DNA from 3 places in the Pseudomonas sp. FG47 genome. Region 3 is predicted to be linked to each of the others. Evidence: predicted binding sites of a transcription regulator. Region 3 holds the regulator's gene; each other region holds the start of a gene.

Region 1 (6,361 bases), on a different contig from region 3:
GGCCAGGCGCCGATGGCGCTGCGCACCGCGCTGGAGCGCCACCTGGACATCACCCGGGTCAGCCGGCCGCTGCTCGAGGTGTTCGCCGAGCAGGCCGAGGGCCTGCGCCGTCTGTTGCTGCCTGAGTACAGTGCCGAGCTCAAGGACTGGCTGTGGGGCCGGCAGCTGGCCGATGTCCTGCAAGCGTTCCCCCAGCGTTTGCCCCTGGCCCGCTGGCTGGCGTTGCTCAAACCCTTGCAGCCGCGCCTGTACTCGATCAGCTCCAGCCCCTTGGCCCATCCCGACCAGGTGCACCTGACCGTCGCCACCGTGCGCTACGGGGCGCGCAAGGGCGTGTGCTCGACTTTTCTCGCCGACCGGGCGACGGCCCTGGAGGTGGCGATTTTTCCGCAACCGTCGAAGCACTTTCAGCTACCGCAGGACGATGCCACGCCGATCATCATGATTGGCCCCGGCACCGGTATCGCGCCGTTTCGTGGTTTTCTCGAGGAGCGCGAACAGCGCCGGGCGAGCGGCGGCAATTGGCTGTTCTTCGGCGAGCAGCATGGCGCCTGCGATTTCTATTACCGCGAGCAGTTGCAGGCCTGGGCAGCGAGCGGGCACCTGCGCCTGAGCACGGCGTTCTCCCGCGACCAGGCTGAGAAGGTCTACGTGCAGCAGCGCCTGCTGGCGCACGGCGCCGAGCTGTGGCAGTGGCTCGAGGCGGGGGCGGTGGTCTATGTCTGTGGCGATGCCCAGCGCATGGCCAAGGATGTGGACGCCGCCTTGCGTAAGGTAGTGGCCGAGCACGGTGGCATGGCTGCCGAGGCGGCGCAGGTTTATGTCGAGGGGCTGGCGCGGGACAAGCGCTATCGGCGGGATGTGTACTGAGCGCACCAGTGTGGTGAGCGCCGCACCGGGATGGTTCGTTTTGCCGCTGCTGGACGTTACGTGGGCGCGGGCTTGCCCCGCGAAGGAAGGCCGCGGATACGCCGGCCCTGGGGTTCGCCGCTGGCACTGGCTCATTCAGTTCCAGGCAATTGGCACAGTCCCTGCTTTGATCCAGCGACAACAGCCCCCCCGATCAACGGCGATCGTCCAGGGCCCCCAACTGATGAGTACAGGCAAAGGCGCCTGGAGCTTCGGCTCCAGGCGCCTTTTTGCGTTTTCCGTGAGCGAGGAACGGCTATGCAGGCAACAGCGAACGAGGCACAACGACCACGATTGGTCATCGTCGGCAATGGCATGGTCGGCCATCACTGCGTCGAGCAACTGATCGAGCGCGGCGCCCTGGCCCGCTTCGAGTTGCATGTGTTTGGCGAGGAACGCCAGCGGGCCTACGACCGGGTCCACCTGTCGGAGTACTTCACTGGCAGTTGCGCCGAGACCCTGGCCCTGTGCGCGCCAGGCTATTACCCGGACAACGGCGTGCACCTGCACCTGGGCGAAGCGGTAGTGGCGATAGACCGCCAGCGTCAGGAGCTGGTCACCGACGTAGGTCGCTACGGCTATGACCAACTGATCCTGGCCACCGGCTCCTACCCGTTCGTGCCACCCATCGAGGGCTCCAGCGGCGACGCACGGCTAGTCTACCGCACCCTCGACGACCTCGACGCGATCCGCGCCGCCGCCAGCGATGCCCGCCGTGGCGTGGTGGTCGGCGGTGGCCTGCTCGGCCTGGAGGCGGCCAACGCTCTCAAGTCTTTGGGCCTGGAAGCCCATGTGGTGGAGTTCGCCCCACGGTTGATGCCGGTACAGCTCGACGGCGAAGGCGGCGCTGCATTGCGCGCGCGCATCGAGGCGCTGGGCGTCGGCGTGCACCTGGCCCGCGCCACCCAGTCGATCAGCGCGGGCGAGCAGTACCGCTACCGGATGAACTTCGACGGCGGCGAGCACCTGGAAACCGACCTGGTGGTGTTCTCCGCCGGTATCCGCCCGCAGGACGCCCTCGGTCGCGCCTGCGGCCTGGAGGTCGCCGCCCGCGGCGGCGTGGTGATCGACAACCACTGCCGCTCCAGCGACCCGCGGATCTTCGCCATCGGCGAATGCGCCTCGTGGAGCGGCAGCGTGTTCGGCCTGGTCGCGCCGGGCTACGCCATGGCGCGCAACCTGGCGGCACTGCTGATGGGCGAGGCGGTGAACGGGTTCAGCGGCGCCGACCTGTCGACCAAGCTCAAGCTGCTGGGCGTCGATGTCGGCTCGATCGGCGACGCCCAGGGCGTCACGCCGGGCGCGCGCAGCTACCGCTTCATCGACGAGGCCAGTGCCTCGTACCGGCGGCTGGTGGTGGATGCCAGCGGCAAGCAGGTGCTCGGCGCCGTGCTGGTGGGTGACAACAGCTACTACGACACCTTGCTGCAATACGCCCAGAACGGCATCAAGCTGCCGGTCGACCCGGCCACCTTGATCCTGCCCCAAGGCGGCGGCGCGCCCGCCCTGGGTGCCGACGCCTTGCCCGCCGCCGCGACCCTCTGCTCATGCCACAACGTCAGCAAGGGCGCGGTGTGCGCCGCCATCGACGGCGGCTGCGCCGACCTCGCCGCGGTCAAGGCCTGCACCAAGGCCGCCAGCGGTTGCGGTGGTTGCGCGGCACTGCTCAAGCAGGTGGTCGAGCACGAGCTGAGCGCCCGCGGCGTGAGCGTGGACAAAAGCCTGTGCGAGCACTTCGCCTACACCCGCCAGGAGCTCTACGCCCTGGTGCGGGTCGAAGGCATCCGCACCTTCGGCGACCTGCTCGCCCGCCACGGCCAGGGCCATGTCGGCTGCGACATCTGCAAGCCGGCAGTGGGCAATATCCTCGCCTCGTGCTGGAACCAGCCGATCATGGACCCGGCGCTGGTGCCGTTGCAGGACACCAACGACACCTTCATGGCCAACATGCAGAAGAACGGCACCTACTCGGTGGTGCCGCGCATTCCCGGTGGCGAGATCACCCCGGACAAGCTGATCGTGATCGGCCAGGTGGCGAAAAAATACGACCTCTACACCAAGATCACCGGCGGCCAGCGTATCGACCTGTTCGGCGCGCAGTTGCACGAGCTGCCGCTGATCTGGGGCGAACTGATCGCCGCAGGCTTTGAAACCGGGCACGCCTACGGCAAGTCGACGCGCACGGTGAAGTCCTGCGTCGGCAGCACCTGGTGCCGCTACGGCGTGCAAGACAGCGTGGCCATGGCCCTGCGCCTGGAGGACCGCTACAAGGGCTTGCGCTCGCCGCACAAGCTCAAGTTCGCGGTGTCCGGCTGCACCCGCGAATGCGCCGAGGCGCAGAGCAAGGACATCGGCGTGATCGCCACCGACAAGGGCTGGAACCTCTACGTGTGCGGCAATGGCGGCATGCGCCCGCGCCACGCCGAGCTGTTCGCCACCGACCTGGACGACGAGACCCTGGTACGGCTGATCGACCGCGTGCTGATGTTCTACATCCGCACCGCCGACAAGCTGCAGCGCACCTCGGTGTGGCGGGAAAACCTCGAGGGTGGCCTGGACTACCTCAAGCAGGTGGTGATCGATGACAGCCTGGGCCTGGCGAGCGAGCTCGAGGCGCAGATGCAGCATGTGGTCGAGCAGTACCAGTGTGAATGGGCCAATGCCTTGAGCGACCCGGAAAAACTCAAGCGCTTCCGTACCTTCGTCAATGACCAGCGCGCCGACCCCGACGTGCACTTCGTCCGCGAACGCGGCCAGCGCCGCCCGGTGGCGCCGCTGCACCTGATTCCGACCCATGAGGAGGCTGTGTGATGAACCAGAGCAACAGGGCTGTGCAATCCGAGACCACCTGGCACAGTGTGTGCGCTGCCCATGACCTGGTGGCCGATTCCGGGGTGGTGGTGTGGCATGCCGGCGAGCAGGTGGCGTTGTTCTACCTGCCGGGGCAGGCGCAGGCAATTTATGCCGTCGGCAACCGTGATCCGCGTTCCGGAGCAAATGTCATCGGGCGCGGATTGCTGGCCAGTCTGCAGGGTGAGCCCGTTGTCGCGTCGCCTTTGTACAAACAGCATTTCTCGCTGCGTAATGGCTGCTGCCTGGAGGATCCGGGCCAGGCGCTGCCGGTTTGGCGGGTGCGGATCCAGGGTGAGCAGGTCGAATTGTCCCGCGCCTGAATCCGCAGGGTGGCTCAATCCTGGTCAAGCGGGTAATGGCTGGCGCCACAGGCGTCGAGGTAGCTGGCCAGCTCCGTGTCGGCCGGGTTGGGCACGGCCCAGGCGTCATCTGGCAGCCAGTAGGTGTCATCACCAGTGCCCAGCAGGGTTTCGACCTTGTCGATGAAAGCGGCGAGAAAATACTCGAACGATGAGGCGATCACCGTGACGGTTTCGGGTTGGCTTTCGCGATACAGGCCGATGAAGTGCGAGCCGTGGGCGTTCTTGCGTGCCAGGTAGCCAAAGCTTTCGCCGGCGCTGGTGCCGGCGAAAGCCCAGAATTTCATCGCCAGGAGGCTGTCCAGCGCCCACATTTCCATGATGTTGTCGTACAGGTTCAGGCCCAGCTCAGGATTCTTGAAGCCCAGGAAGCAGTAATCGAGAACCGACGCGCCGTTGGTCTCGGTGAGAAATGCCTGGTACTGGCGGTCAAGGCCACCGGTCACCTTGCCCATGTTCTTGAGCACCACCATGGCGCCCTGGCCGCGATACAGCTTGATCTTGGGATGACGCTCTGCCAGCAGCGCGAGCCTGTCTACCAATACTTTCATGCCTAGTTCACCTTGTTGATGTGTTCGCTGACAACTTTGTCGATTTCCATCGCTTTCTTCACCACCTGCGCGCGCGTGGGTTTGGGGTGCTGCTTGCGGAATGCCGTCCACATCGGCGAAACCACCTTGCGGTGGATGTTGCGTGGCAAACCCTGCAGGTTGGAAAGCGACGTACGCATCGACTCGGGGAACAGCTTGCCGGCGCCGATGTACATCTGGGGGACGCGGTGATGGACCTCCAACTTCAGTTTGCCAATGAATTTTTTCATCCGCGGGAAGGCATTGAAGTAGATATTGCGGTAGCACGCCAACCCCAGCGGGTCGATCCAGGTCAGGGCATTGGCGGCATAACGGTAAAGGTTCAGCCCGCCACGCAGTCCGATGGGATCGGGCTGGGTGAAGCGCCCGATATCAGGGTCGTAATACCTGAAGGTGTTGTAGTGCAACCCGGTTTCGCGGTCCAGGTACTGGCCCTGCAAGCGAAGGTTCTGCCTGACACGGGTGTGGGGGGCATGCCATTCCTCCTCTTGCCCACCCCAGGCTTGGCAGGTGGCGTGCCACAGGCTGTCGCCGGCCTCATCGGTCATTTGCTCCGGTAGCCCTGCCAGATTGAGATGGAAGTAACGCACCTGCTCGTGGCCGGCAGCACCATCGAGCCTGGCCAGCGGTTCGTGGCTCTCGCTGTCGGCATAGAGATACAAGCAGGGCTGGCCGTCCTGACACTCCTGCAGCAGGCGCAGCCCCTGCCAGTGGAATGTGCTCTGGCTCACCGGTGTCGGGTGGTCGTTGCGGTACAGCGCCTTGTGCGTGCGACGCCCTAGCGGATCGTAAGTGAACTCGATGCGTTCATGCACGGTACCGCGGTGCTGATGAATGCGTACTACACGGTGTTCGGCATCGTATTCGAAACGTTGCAGCAAATGACGGCCGCTACGTTTTTCGCTCAAACGGCCATGGCGGTCGTAACGATAGTGCTTGTCCTGGTAGACCTTGAGCCGGTCGTGGAGCACATGGCCCTTGAGTCGGTAGCCGTCCAGCAGGTTATCGGCACCATCATAGGCGTAGGTCTGCACTTGCAGGGCTGGTCGATCGCGTTGATGTCGGCGTACGCCATGCACGCGCTCGGTAGGTCCCAGGTCATAGCCGACGCTGGTGTGCAGGCTGAAACCGCCCAGTGCCCCGAGCATTGGCTGGCCTGGCATGGTTTGGCCTGTGGTCTGCGGGCTCTGGGTAAACAGCTCGGCGATCAGATTGTCGGCGGCGTCGTATTGGTAGTCCTTCTGCAGCAGCGCCATGGCCTGGGAGGGGCGCTCAGGGGCATGCAGGCTCCGTTGCAGCAGGCGGCCGCAACTGTCATAGCGGCTACGGGTCAGCAACCGGCCCTGGGTGCGCAGTACCTCACGGTGCAGTTCGTCGCGTTCGAAGTCACAGATCACCCGGCCATCCAGGTTGACCTGATGCAAATGACCGCTGCCGTAGTAGAGGTGGTTGATGCGGCGCTGATCGGGGAGCAGGAGGCTCTGCAGGTTGCCCAGTTCATCGTGCAGGTAGTGCAATTGACCGTCGCCACAGGTTTCCGTGCAGAGCTGCCCAAGTGCGTCATAAGCGAAATGCAGTTGCTGGGTGGTGCCGTGCAGATCGGCAAAGACGATTTGCACAAGGTTGTCGGCGCTATCCCAGGCATAGTCT
Region 2 (6,361 bases), on a different contig from region 3:
CGTCCAAAGGACGGCCGGTCTCGACCAGGGCACCTTCGCTGAAGTCGGTGGCCGGACGCTCGGTCATGGCGAAGGCGCGCGCCGGAAAGCTGTCGCCGAACACCGGCATCGAACGCGCCTGCTCCAGGTCACGCTGGAAGCCATTGGTGGAAACGTTCGCCAGGTTGTTGGCATGGGCCTTCTGCGCCAGCGCGTTCTGGCTGGCGCCGGTCATGGCCACATAAAGCATCTTGTCCACAGCATCTCCTCTACGCGAACCTTGCCGCGCTGTCGTTGGCAAGGATGAAGCAATTATCGAACCAAACTGACAAAGCCCTTTAACACGGGGCTTTCAGCGGCCCGCGCCAAGGCAAGCGTCAGTTTGTCGGCGAATCGTTGCCGCTGGCGGCAACGCCCGCGTCAGTCGGCGCGACACGCACCATTGGTGTAGGGGCCGGAATGACGCTTCCAGCCCTCCCCCGGGTCGCTGGCCGAGCACATGTAGCGCCCGGTCGCCAGGCTCTGCCACTGGTACCAGGGCGCCGGCGCGGCCTGCAGCGACAGCGCCAGCAACAAGGCGCCGGCAGCCACCAGCATCGACTTGTTCATGGCATCAACCTCCTCTGCCAGACGTGAAAAAGCCCCTGCAAGCAGGGGCTCGATCACGCCACGCTCATCAGGTCATCTGGATGATGGTCTGCATGATGGTGCTTTCGGTGGAAATGGTCTTGGCGTTGGCCTGGTAGTTGCTCTGCGCCTTGATCAAGTTGACCAGCTCGCCGGTCAAGTCGACGTTGGAGTCTTCCAGGGAGCTGCCGGCAATGCGGCCCAAGGTGCCGGTGTCTGGCTCACCAATGATCGGCACGCCCGAGGCGTAGGACTCTTTCCAGGCAGTGGCGCCGACCGGGGTCAGGCCTTGCAGGTTGGCGAAGTTGGCGATCACTACCTGGCCGATCACCTTGTTCTGGCCGTTGGTGAAGTTGGCGAACATGTTGCCGCTCTGGTCGACGGTCAGGCCGGCGAGCTCACCGGTGGCGTAGCCATCCTGGTCCTTGGCGGTGGTCGCCGAGGCCGCGTTGAACTGAGTGGTGGCCAGCATATCCAGGACAACACCACCAGGACGCATGACAGCACCGTTACCAACCCAGGCACCGGCCGCATTCTTCTCGGCAGGCACCCAGTTATCGAGCTTGAAGGTCTTGTCGGCTGCGATGGTCAGACCACCTGTGACAGCACCAACAGGCATGGCCGCCGTATCCAGCTTACCCGCCGACGTAAAGGGCAAAGTGTTTTTCAGTGGCGTAGGCAGGGTCGGGTCGGCCGGGTTACGACCATCGATGGTGGTGTACATGGTCCAGGAGTTGGTGCCGGCATCCTTGACGAAGTACTGGTTCATCTGGTGCTCGTTACCCTGGCTGTCGTACACCGGGGTGTTGAAGGTGTAGTTGTAGCTGTTGACATTGGTCGGGTCGAACGGCGAAACCGAAGGCGCTTTGGCGCTGGAGTTCAGGTTGACGGTCTCGGAAATGCGCCCGGTCGGCTTCGGCGCCAGGTTCGAGGTGTCGATCTTCAGGTCGGTCAGCACGCCCGGGATGACCTTGCCGTTTTCATCCACCGGATAGCCCTGCAGGTTGGCGCCACTGGCGTTGACCACGTAGCCTTCCTTGTCGCTGTAGAAGGCGCCGGCACGGGTATAGATGCGCGAACCGTTGTCGTTCAGGGCAAAGAAGCCGTTGCCATCAATGGCCATGTCCAGCGCCTGGCCAGTACCGTTGATGTTGCCGGGGTTGAACATCTGCGAGACCGCCATGGTCTTCACGCCGCTGCCGACCTGGGTCTTGCCGCCGGCAGTGCCGCGGATCGATTGCGAATATTGGTCGCCGAACTCGGCGCGCGACGATTTGAAACCGGTGGTGGCGACGTTGGCAATGTTGTTGCCGGTAACGTTCAGGGATTTGTTCGCCGCATAGAGACCGCTAAGGCCGATATTGAAAGACATGTACTCGCTCCTTGTGCCGATTCTGCGGCGTTAAATTCCGATGGTGGTGACTTTGGAGATACCGACTTTGCCGATACCGGCCAGGTCGAGCATCATCTCGCTGCCATTCTGGAAGCTGACACTGTTGACCTTGGCCGGCAGCAGCGTGGCCAGCGTCTTGGCCTTGCCGTCGACCTTGGTCTCGGCGCTGAAGGTGTAGGTGCCCGGCTCGACCACCTCGCCCTTGTCGTTCTTGCCGTCCCAGATGAAGTCGGCGGTACCAGCCTTGCGCGCACCCAGGTCAATGGCCTTGACCACGTTGCCATCCTTGTCCTTGATGGTGACCTTGCCCTCGGTGATGTTCGAGGGCACCACGACCTGGCCGTTGAAGCTCTTGGAGGTGTCGACCACTGCCTTGTCGCTTGCCACGATCACCGAGCGACCGACCAGCGAGGTGGCCTGCAGCGCCTGGGACGAACCGATGCCGGTGAGGATGCCGTCAACCGACTCCTTGAGCGACTGGATACCTTCGAGGCTGCTGAATTGCGCCAGCTGCGCGACGAACTCGCCGTTGTCCTGAGGATCGAGCGGGTTCTGGTTCTTCATCTGCGTCACCAGCAACTGCAGGAACGCATCCTTGCCCAGCGCACTGCCGGCCTGGCCGGTGCTGGAGTCGGTCTTGCTCTTCTGCTTCTGCAGCGACTCCAGGTAACCACTGCCGACTTGTGTATTGGTATTGGTGGTAGTCATTGCGGCTCCCTGCTTACTGACCCAGGGTCAGCACTTTCTGCATCATGTTCTTGGCGGTGTTCATCAGCTCGGCGTTGGTCTGGAACGCACGGCTGGCGGAGATCATGTCGGCCATCTCCTCGACCACGTTGACGTTCGGGTAGTAGACGTAGCCGTCCTTGTTCGCCGCCGGATGGTTCGGCTCGTAACGCGCCTCGAGGTTGCTCTGGTCCTCGATGATGCCCTTGACCTGCACGCCCTGCCCCGCCTCGCCCTGGTCCTCGAACAGCGACTGGCCGGCGCCGGCCTGGGCCTGCTGGAAGGTGGTGGCGAACACCGGGTGACGGGCGCGGTAGGTCTGGTCGATGCTCGACGAGACGGTCTCGGCGTTGGCGATGTTCGAGGCGACGGTGTTCAGGCGCGTGTTCTGCGCGCTCATGCCGCTACCGGCGATATTGAAGACACTGGCAAGGGACATGGTCACTCTCCGCGCAGGGCCGATACCAGCCCTTTGAATTTACTGTTGAGCAGGGTGAAGCTGGCCTGGAAGCCAACGGCGTTTTCCGTGTAGTTCGATTGTTCGATCTGCGCGTCCACGGTGTTCTGGTCGATCGACGGCTGCATCGGCGTGCGGTACTTCAGGGTGTCATCCATCATCGCCAGGCCTTCGGCCTCGATATGGCGATTGTTGGTGCGATCCAGGGCAATGCGGCCTTTCTGCTGTTTGTCGGACTCGGCGGCGAGCACCGACGAGAAGTCCATGTCGCGCGCCTTGTAGTTCGGTGTGTCGGCGTTGGCGATGTTGTTGGCCAGCACCTCGGCACGCTGGGCACGGAAGCCCAGTGCCTTTTCGTGGATGCCAAGCGCCTTGTCGAAGCTGATGCTCATGTCGGGGAACCTTCGAAGGTTGACCAGAGTTTCGTTGGCTAACGCTAAAGCAAGGGCTGTGCCAACCAACAAAACCCCCATGAACACGGGGCCGCGCCCAGCAGCTCTACGCCCTCCTGCCAGAAAAGCGGCAAAGTGCTTCCGCCTGATAGCGACCAAGCGGCAATCGGCAGGCGGCAAAAGCGGCAATCCAAAAAATTGACGTCAATCATGCATGCCATATCGCCATCATTGGCGATAGCATTCGCACCCTCGCGCATCCGCTCAAACCAACACTGCATGTCGTCGCACGGATGCGCGCCGCTTTCACAACGTTTTCAAGACCAACCGCGGCAAGATGATCACTACCAGCCTCGACGGCGGCGCCCTCAAAGGCGATCAGCAAACCTACACAGACGATCTCGAGTTCGCCGGACGCTTCACTGGCCGTAGTCGCCAATCTTGGTGCCGGTGATGTGAATGCCGTCGCCGTGATGAATCATGGCGGACCCCAACGGCAGGCAAATCAGGCTTCGATGCCGATGTATTCTCGGCCCACGTACAGTACGCTTTCTGATTACTCGCGCGGTACCGCACAAATGAAAAGGCCGGCATCTCGCGATACCGGCCTTTTGGTCCTCACTTGGCCTGGTAGATGATCCCCGGACTGCACTGCACCATCTGGTAGTGGTCCGGCAGGCCATTGAGCGCCTCGGACGCCCCCAGGAACAGGTAGCCGCCCGGCTTGAGCGTGCCATGGATACGCATGAGGATGTCCTTCTTGACCTGGGCCGAGAAGTAGATCAGCACGTTGCGACAGAACACGATGTCGAACTTGCCCAGCGGCGCGTAGCTGTCGAGCAGGTTGTACGAGCGAAACTCGACGCGGCTGCGAATCGGCGGCTTGACCGCCCAACGCCCAGGCCCCTTGGTATCGAAATAGCGCTGCAGACGCTCCTGGGACAGCCCCCGAGCAATAGCCAGGCTGTCGTACTCACCAGTCTTGCAGTTGTTGAGCATGGCGCCAGAGAGATCGGTGGCAACGATCTGCGCGCCCATCTTCAACTGGCCCAGATTGGCGCGCTCGAACTCGTCGATGGCCATGGAGATGGAATACGGTTCCTGCCCCGACGAACAGGCCGCCGACCAGATACGCAGACGCTGGCCGGGATTACCCTTGATGAACTCCGGGATCACCTTGTTCTTGAGCACTTCGAACGGATAGGTGTCGCGAAACCACAGCGTCTCGTTAGTGGTCATGGCATCGACCACCTGCTCGCGCAGGCCACCGCGCGGCTGGGTCTGGATACGCTGCACCAGCTCGCCCAGCGACTTGATGCCCTGCTGCTCCATCAGCTTGTTGAGACGGCTAGAGACCAGGTACTGCTTATTCTCGCCCAGCAGGATGCCACAGGCTTTCTCCAGGAAGACCCGGAACTGTTCGAAATCCAAATTACCCGTAGACAATGCTGCCGCCTCTTCTTATATGTCGCGTGCGCCGGAGCCAGGCCCCGGCCGTTTCAATGTGCCGCCTTGATCCGGTCGACCACGCGCTGGGCGAGGTCGTCCGGCTTGAACTTGGCCAGGAAGTCGTCGGCGCCGACCTTCTTGACCATTGCCTGGTTGAATACCCCAGATAGCGAAGTATGCAGGCAGATGTGTAGTTTTTGCATGCGCGGATCGCTGCGGATCTCCGCCGTGAGGGTATAGCCGTCCATTTCCGGCATTTCAATATCGGAAATCATCATGAGGAACTCCTCCTCCGGACGCTTGCCCTCGTCCACCAGCTTGCGCAGGTAATCCAGGGCCTGACGACCGTCATTGAGCGCCACGACCTCGACCCCCACCGTCTGCAGGCAGCGGCTGACCTGCTTGCGCGCCACCGACGAGTCATCGACCGTCAGCACCCGCAACAACACCGCCTTGTCCTGCACCTCGGCATCGATCACCCCTTCGGACACCGACTCGGACGACGGCGCCACTTCGGCCAGCACCTTCTCCACATCGATGATCTCGACCATGCGGTTGTCGACCCGGGTGACCGCGGTCAGGTAGTGATCGCGCCCGGTACCCTTGGGTGGCGGATGGATCTCTTCCCAGTTCATGTTGACGATGCGCTCCACCGAGTGCACCAGGAACCCTTGGGTCTTGGTGTTGTACTCGGTGATGATGACGAAGCTCTTGCGCGTCTCTTCCTGAAGGCCCGGCAAGCCGGTGGCCATCGACAGGTCGAGGATCGGGATGGTCGCCCCGCGAATGTTGGCCACGCCGCGCACCACCGGATGGGACTTGGGCAGCAGGGTCAGATCCGGGCACTGCAGCACCTCGCGGACCTTGAACACATTGATGCCATAGAGCTGGTCGCCATTGAGGCGAAACAGCAGCAGCTCCAGGCGATTCTGCCCCACCAGCTGCGTGCGCTGGTTGACCGAATCCATCACTCCAGCCATGCCGGACTCCTTCAATGATTGCCTAAGTACCAAGTCGGCACGGGCTTTGCTTTTTTGAGCGCCATGTACACGAAAACGACATTTTTCCGACGACTGACGCGCCTGCTGACCGGTTCCCTGGCCGCATTGTGCCTGTTGGTACCCGGCACCCAGGCGCTGGCGGACGCTTTTACCTTGCCTGAACAGCTTATCGGTGTCACTCAAGGGTTTCTTGAATTCACCGTGGAGGATTATCTGGCGACCACCCAGACCCAGGGTCGCTACGAGATCCAGGTGAACAAACTCGATCCGCGCCTGCGCATGCCGCAGTGCAGCCAGCAACTGGACGCCTCGCTGGAGGGTTCCACGCCGCTGGGGC
Region 3 (6,361 bases):
GGCGCTTGGGACCGTGCTGTTGCTGGTCGGCACCGCATTGCTGGTGTCGCGGGGCATCGCCTGGCTGGACCTGGAACCGCGCATGTTGCGAGCCCTGGAGGGCGGAGCACTGTGCGCATTGGGGACGGCCTTGGGCGCAGTGCCGGTGCTGGTAATCCGCAACATGCCAGTGGCCGTGGCCGACACCTTGCTCGGTTTTGGTGCCGGGGTGATGTTGGCGGCCACCGCGTTCTCGCTGATCATTCCCGGGCTGGATGCGGCCCAGGCCATCGGCTTCAGCCCATGGGGCGCCGGTGGTGTGATCAGCAGCGGCCTGTTGTTCGGCGCGTTGTGCCTGTTCCTGGTCGACCTCAAGGTCTCCGGTGCTTCGCCGCAGGCTCTGGTCGGCAGTGAGCAGCAACCGGTAATCGCCGCGCGGATCTGGCTGTTCGTCATTGCCATCATTGCCCACAACATCCCCGAGGGTATGGCCATCGGGGTTTCCGCCGGAGGCGGGATGCCTGATGCCGATAGCCTGGCCATGGGCATCGCGCTGCAGGATGTGCCGGAGGGCCTGGTGATCGCGCTGGTGCTGGCAGGGGCGGGCATGCCGCGCTTCAAGGCGTTCCTGATCGGTGCGGCATCGGGGTTGGTCGAACCGCTGGCCGCGGTGATCTGTGCCTGGCTGGTGAACATCGCCGAACTGTTGCTGCCGCTGGGCCTGGCCTGCGCGGCGGGGGCGATGTTGCTGGTGGTGACCCAGGAGATTATCCCCGAGTCACGCAGCAACGGGCATCATCGCCTGGCGAGCCTGGGGCTGTGTGTCGGGTTCTGCTTGATGATGGTGATGGATACGGCGATGTCCTGAGCCTGGCACTGCCCCCTGTAGGAGTGGCCTTGTGTCGCGAAAGGGGGCGAAGCGCCCCTGCGATTTATGCATCAAACCAATATTGCTGGGGCCGCTTTGCGGCCCTTTCGCGGCACAAGGCCGCTCCTACAGGGGCCGCGTTGTATCAGTCACTCGCCTTCGTCGAAGAAGTTCTCGATCAACGCGACCAGTGCATCCATGGCTTCAGCGTCCTGCTCGCCCTCGGTGTGCAGGTGCACCGGGGTGCCCTTGCCGGCGGCGAGCATCATCACCGCCATGATGCTCTTGCCATCCACCAGCTTGTCCGGCGCGCGACCGACCCGCACCTGGCAGGGGAAGCGCCCGGCCACGCCGACGAACTTGGCGGCCGCCCGGGCGTGCAGGCCCAGCTTGTTGATGATGGTGATTTCGCGGGCGGGCATCGTGGGGCGGATATCCTGTGGGCTAGAGGTCGCGATGGCGGACCTGGACGTTTTTCAGGGATTGCTGGAGCAACTGGCCGAGCCGCTCGGTGATGTAAACCGAACGGTGATGGCCACCGGTGCAGCCAATGGCCACGGTGACATAGGCGCGGTTGCTGGCGGCGAAGCGCGGTAGCCACTTGAGCAGGTAGCTGGAGATATCCTGGAACATCTCCTCGACATCCGGCTGGGTTGCCAGGTAGTCGATTACCGGCTGTTCGAGGCCGGAATGCTCGCGAAGTTCCGGCTTCCAGTAGGGGTTGGGCAGGCAGCGCACGTCGAACACCACGTCGGCATCCACCGGCATGCCACGCTTGAAGCCAAACGACTCGACCAGGAACGCGGTCCCCGGCTCCGGCTGGTTGAGCAGGCGCAGCTTGATCGAGTCGCGCAGCTGGTACAGGTTCAGGTTGGTGGTGTCGATCTTGAGGTCGGCCAGGTCGGCGATCGGCCCCAGCAGCTCGCTTTCGACGCGAATAGCCTCGGCCAGCGAACGGCTGTCGTTGGTCAGCGGGTGGCGGCGACGGGTTTCCGAGAAGCGCTTGAGCAGGGTGTCCTCGTCGGCGTCCAGGTACAACACGTCACACTGGATGTGCCGGGCGCGCGCCTCCTGGAGCAGGGTCGGGAAGCGTGACAGATGGCTGGGCAGGTTGCGCGCGTCGATGGACACCGCCACCTTGGGCTGTAGCAGCTCGGTGTTGATCAGCGCGTTTTCCGCCAACTGCGGCAACAGACCCGCCGGCAGGTTGTCGATGCAGTAGTAGCCGTTGTCTTCTAGCACGTCCAGGGCGGTGCTCTTGCCGGAGCCGGAGCGGCCGCTGACGATGATCAGGCGCATGGTCAGTGCTCGTTCTGTACGTCCAGGACGACCTGGAACAGGGCCTCGCTGCTGTCGGCGGCACGCAGGCGATCGCGAACCTCCTTGCGATCGAGCATGCTGGCGATCTGGCGCAGCAATTCAAGGTGGGCATCGGTGGCAGCTTCCGGGACCAGCAGCACAAACAGCAGGTCGACCGGGGCACCGTCGATGGCGTCGTAATCGATGGGGGCGTCCAGGTGCAGCAAGGCGCTCACTGGCGCGGTGCAGCCCACAAGCCGGCAATGGGGAATGGCGATGCCATTGCCAAAACCGGTGGAGCCCAGCTTTTCGCGAGCGATGAGCTTGTCGAAGACGTCTTGCATCTCCAGCTCGGGTACTTGCTCGGCGATCAGGGTGGCGACCTTTTCCAGGGCGCGCTTTTTACTGCCGCCCGGCACGTTCACCAGGGAACGGCCGGGGGTCAGGATGGTTTCAAGTCGGATCATGGATGAGGGGGATCAGCGGGCGGCTGCACCTTGCAGCAGGCTTTGCTGTTTTTCCTTGTGTTTTTTCAGTTGGCGGTCGAGCTTGTCAGCCAGGGCATCGATCGCGGCATACATGTCTTGGTGTTCGGCGTTGGCGACCACTTCGCCACCGGGAATCTGGAGTGTGGCTTCAACCTTCTGCTGCAGCTTTTCGACTTTCATGATCACCGTTGCATTGGTGATCTTGTCGAAATGGCCCTCCACGCGGGCGAGCTTCTCGAGCACGTAATCGCGCAGTGGTTGGGTGACTTCTACATGCTGTCCACTGATGTTGACTTGCATACAGCTTCTCCTTTGTTGCCCGTGCATAAAGAGGCAGGTCTTGCACCTGCCACTGAAACGCTGTGGCACATCCCGGGCTACATCAGTCGCTTGCGCTCGCTCGATGGGGCGATCCCCAGCGATTCGCGGTACTTGGCGACGGTGCGACGGGCTACCTGGATGCCTTGTGCCTCCAGTAAACCAGCGATCTTGCTGTCACTCAATGGCTTTTTCTGATTTTCCGCCGCCACCAGTTTCTTGATGATCGCGCGGATCGCCGTGGACGAGCATTCTCCGCCTTCGGCGGTGCTGACGTGGCTCGAGAAAAAGTATTTCAGTTCGTAGATGCCACGTGGCGTGTGCATGTATTTCTGCGTGGTCACCCGCGAGATGGTCGACTCGTGCATGCCCACCGCCTCGGCGATATCGTGCAGCACCAGCGGCTTCATGGCCTCGTCGCCGTGGTCGAGGAAACCGCGCTGGTGCTCGACGATCTGCGTCGCCACCTTCATCAGTGTCTCGTTTCGGCTTTGCAGGCTCTTGATGAACCAGCGCGCTTCCTGCAACTGGTTGCGCATGAAGGTGTTATCGGCGCTGGTGTCGGCGCGGCGGACGAATCCGGCGTATTGCGGGTTGACCCGCAGGCGCGGCACCGCTTCCTGGTTGAGCTCTACCAGCCAGCGCTCGCTGTCCTTGCGCACGATCACGTCCGGCACCACGTACTCCGGTTCGCTGGACTCGATCTGCGAGCCTGGGCGCGGGTTCAGGGTCTGTACCAGCTCGATGACCTGGCGCAGCTCATCTTCCTTGAGCTTCATGCGCCGCATCAGCTGGCTGTAGTCGCGGCTGCCGAGCAGGTCGATGAAGTCGCTGACCAGGCGCTGCGCCTCGCTCATCCATGGCGTCGAGGCCGGCAGTTGGCGCAGTTGCAGCAACAGGCATTCACCCAGCGAGCGGGCGCCGATGCCGGCGGGTTCGAATTGCTGGATGCGATGCAGCACCGCCTCGACCTCGTCCAGCTCGATGTCGAGCTCGGGGTCGAAGCCTGCGCAGATTTCCTCGAGGCTGTCCTCCAGGTAGCCCTGTTCGTTGATGCTGTCGATCAGGGTCACTGCAATCAGGCGGTCGGTGTCGGACATCGGCGCCAGGTTGAGCTGCCAGAGCAGGTGGCTCTGCAGGCTCTCGCCCACCGAGGTACGGGTGGTGAAGTCCCACTCGTCGTCATCGTTGCTGGGCAGGCTGCTGGCGCTGGTCTGGTAGATGTCTTCCCAGGCGGTGTCGACCGGCAGTTCGTTGGGAATGCGCTCGGCCCACTCGCCGTCTTCGAGGGGTTCGGCGCTGGTGGTCGGCTCCTGGAAGCTGTTGTCCTGGGTTTCGGCGGCCGGCTTGCTTTCGGCGTTGTCCGCCATCGGGTCGCTGTTGTCGAAATCGTCGCCGTCTTCCTGACGTTCGAGCATCGGGTTGGACTCCAGCGCTTCCTGGATTTCCTGCTGGAGGTCCAGGGTAGAGAGCTGGAGCAGACGGATGGCCTGTTGCAACTGCGGGGTCATCGTCAGTTGCTGGCCCATTTTTAGGACGAGCGATGGTTTCATGGCAGGGGCTTAATACCTTGTTCGCCGGCGCGCATGCGCCATCCACTACACGTAGGGCGCTTGGGCGCCGATTTTAAGCAAGTTATATGCCTGAAATTGCAGCGTTTGCCTAGTGCCCGGTCTCGGAAATACGTTCTCTTTTGGCGACGCTGGCAGCGTGCCCAGCACGCCGCGAAAAGCGAACAGCCTGTTTTCGAGACCGGGCACTGGAGCACTGTAACAACTTAAGTATCGATCAGGCCTGTGCGCCAGTGCCGCGGGCAGAACGGGTCAGAGTCGGAACTCGTGCCCCAGGTACACTTCCTTGACCAGCTGGTTGGCCAGGATGGTCTCGGCGTCGCCTTCGGCGATCAGCTGGCCATCGTTGACGATGTAGGCGGTTTCGCAGATATCCAGGGTCTCGCGAACGTTGTGGTCGGTGATCAGTACACCGATGCCCTTGTTCTTGAGGTGGTGGATGATCTGCTTGATGTCGCCGACCGAGATCGGGTCGACACCGGCGAAGGGTTCGTCCAGCAGGATGAACTTGGGCGCGGTGGCCAGGGCACGGGCGATCTCGACACGGCGGCGTTCACCACCGGACAGGCTCATGCCCAGGTTGTCGCGGATGTGGCTGATGTGGAACTCCTGCAACAGGCTTTCCAGCTCCTTGCGCCGGCCATCGCGGTCGAGGTCCTTGCGCGTCTCGAGGATCGCCATGATGTTGTCGGCCACCGACAGCTTGCGGAAGATCGAGGCTTCCTGCGGCAGGTAGCCGATGCCGGCCTGGGCGCGGCCGTGCATGGGCTGGTGGCTGACGTCGTGGCTGTCGATCAGCACGCGACCCTGGTCGGCCTGGACCAGGCCGACGATCATGTAGAAGCAGGTGGTCTTGCCGGCGCCGTTGGGGCCGAGCAGGCCGACGATCTGGCCGCTATCGATGGACAGGCTGACGTCGCGCACGACTTGCCGGCCCTTGTAGCTCTTGGCCAGGTGCTGGGCTTTGAGGGTTGCCATTTACTCGGCCTTTTTCTTCGGTTGAATGACCATGTCGATACGCTGACGCGGTGCAGTCACGTTGCCGCCACGGCCGGCGGTCGCCACCTGGGACTTGGTGTTGTAGACGATCTTCTCGCCTTCGGTGGTGTTGCCTTCGTTCTCGACCTTGGCGCGGTCGGTCAGGATTACCGTGTCCTTTTGCGCCTGGTACTGGATGGTCACTGCCCAGCCTTTCATCTTGTCCGCCTTGGCGGCGCTCTGCTGCTGCTCGAAGTAGGCCAGGTTGCCCACCGAGGTGACCACGTCGATGTCGCCGTTGGCGGCGCGGGTCATGGTCACGGTGTTGCCTTTGATCATCATCGAACCTTGGGTGATGATCACGTCGCCGGTGTAGGTGGCCACGCCTTGCTTGTCGTCCAGGTGGGCGTTGTCCGCCTGGATGCGGATCGGCTGGTCACGGTCGTTCGGCAGGGCGAAGGCGCTCGCGCTTCCCAGTGCTACGCCCAGGCTGAGCAGAAGGGGGATGGTTTTAACGAGCCTCATACTGTCCTCTTACGTTAGAGAGCAGGTCCATCCTGCCTTCTTTCAAATACGCTTTCATTCCTTTGCCCGTAGTCGTGCCACCGGCGCCGTCGATTCTAACGGCTTGCTCGGTCTGCGCATATTGCTTCTGCGGGAACACAGTCATGCGTGTGCTGGTGATGATGGTTTCGCGTCGCTTCTCGTCGGTGCGCGCCACGCGCACGTCGTCGATCAGTTCCACCTCGCTGCCGTCCGGGTTGACCTCGGCGCGCTTGCTCTGCACGTGCCAGGGATACTCGGTGCCACGGTACATGTGCAGGTCGGGCGTGGTCACCAGGGTGACTTCGCTGGCCTTG

The links. The regulator sigma-54, encoded in region 3, starts transcription at its own class of promoters, with help from an activator protein. The targets are predictions, from matches to a motif close to ANTGGCATNNANNTTGCTNT.
Region 1: the regulator sigma-54 is predicted to act here: its motif matches at 1,019-1,038, upstream of nirB (nitrite reductase large subunit NirB).
Region 2: the regulator sigma-54 is predicted to act here: its motif matches at 3,621-3,640, upstream of flgB (flagellar basal body rod protein FlgB).

What each region holds. Positions count from the first base shown of each region.
Region 1 is NZ_JBMDJI010000012.1:72,930-79,290, forward strand. Features, by position in the region: gene ACODS5_RS12040 (bifunctional nitrate reductase/sulfite reductase flavoprotein subunit alpha) at 1-870, shown strand, start outside; gene nirB (nitrite reductase large subunit NirB) at 1,168-3,720, shown strand; gene nirD (nitrite reductase small subunit NirD) at 3,720-4,082, shown strand; gene ACODS5_RS12055 (SMI1/KNR4 family protein) at 4,097-4,672, opposite strand; gene ACODS5_RS12060 (RHS repeat-associated core domain-containing protein) at 4,675-6,361, opposite strand, start outside.
Region 2 is NZ_JBMDJI010000028.1:33,891-40,251, forward strand. Features, by position in the region: gene flgF (flagellar basal-body rod protein FlgF) at 1-238, opposite strand, end outside; gene ACODS5_RS18760 (hypothetical protein) at 400-588, opposite strand; gene flgE (flagellar hook protein FlgE) at 656-1,978, opposite strand; gene flgD (flagellar hook assembly protein FlgD) at 2,009-2,707, opposite strand; gene flgC (flagellar basal body rod protein FlgC) at 2,721-3,164, opposite strand; gene flgB (flagellar basal body rod protein FlgB) at 3,167-3,574, opposite strand; gene cheR (protein-glutamate O-methyltransferase CheR) at 4,193-5,020, opposite strand; gene ACODS5_RS18790 (chemotaxis protein CheV) at 5,074-6,003, opposite strand; gene flgA (flagellar basal body P-ring formation chaperone FlgA) at 6,067-6,361, shown strand, end outside.
Region 3 is NZ_JBMDJI010000042.1:23,291-29,651, forward strand. Features, by position in the region: gene ACODS5_RS21635 (ZIP family metal transporter) at 1-847, shown strand, start outside; gene ACODS5_RS21640 (HPr family phosphocarrier protein) at 997-1,269, opposite strand; gene rapZ (RNase adapter RapZ) at 1,292-2,146, opposite strand; gene ptsN (PTS IIA-like nitrogen regulatory protein PtsN) at 2,149-2,613, opposite strand; gene hpf (ribosome hibernation-promoting factor, HPF/YfiA family) at 2,626-2,934, opposite strand; gene ACODS5_RS21660 (RNA polymerase factor sigma-54) at 3,012-4,505, opposite strand; gene lptB (LPS export ABC transporter ATP-binding protein) at 4,776-5,501, opposite strand; gene lptA (lipopolysaccharide transport periplasmic protein LptA) at 5,502-6,026, opposite strand; gene lptC (LPS export ABC transporter periplasmic protein LptC) at 6,013-6,361, opposite strand, start outside.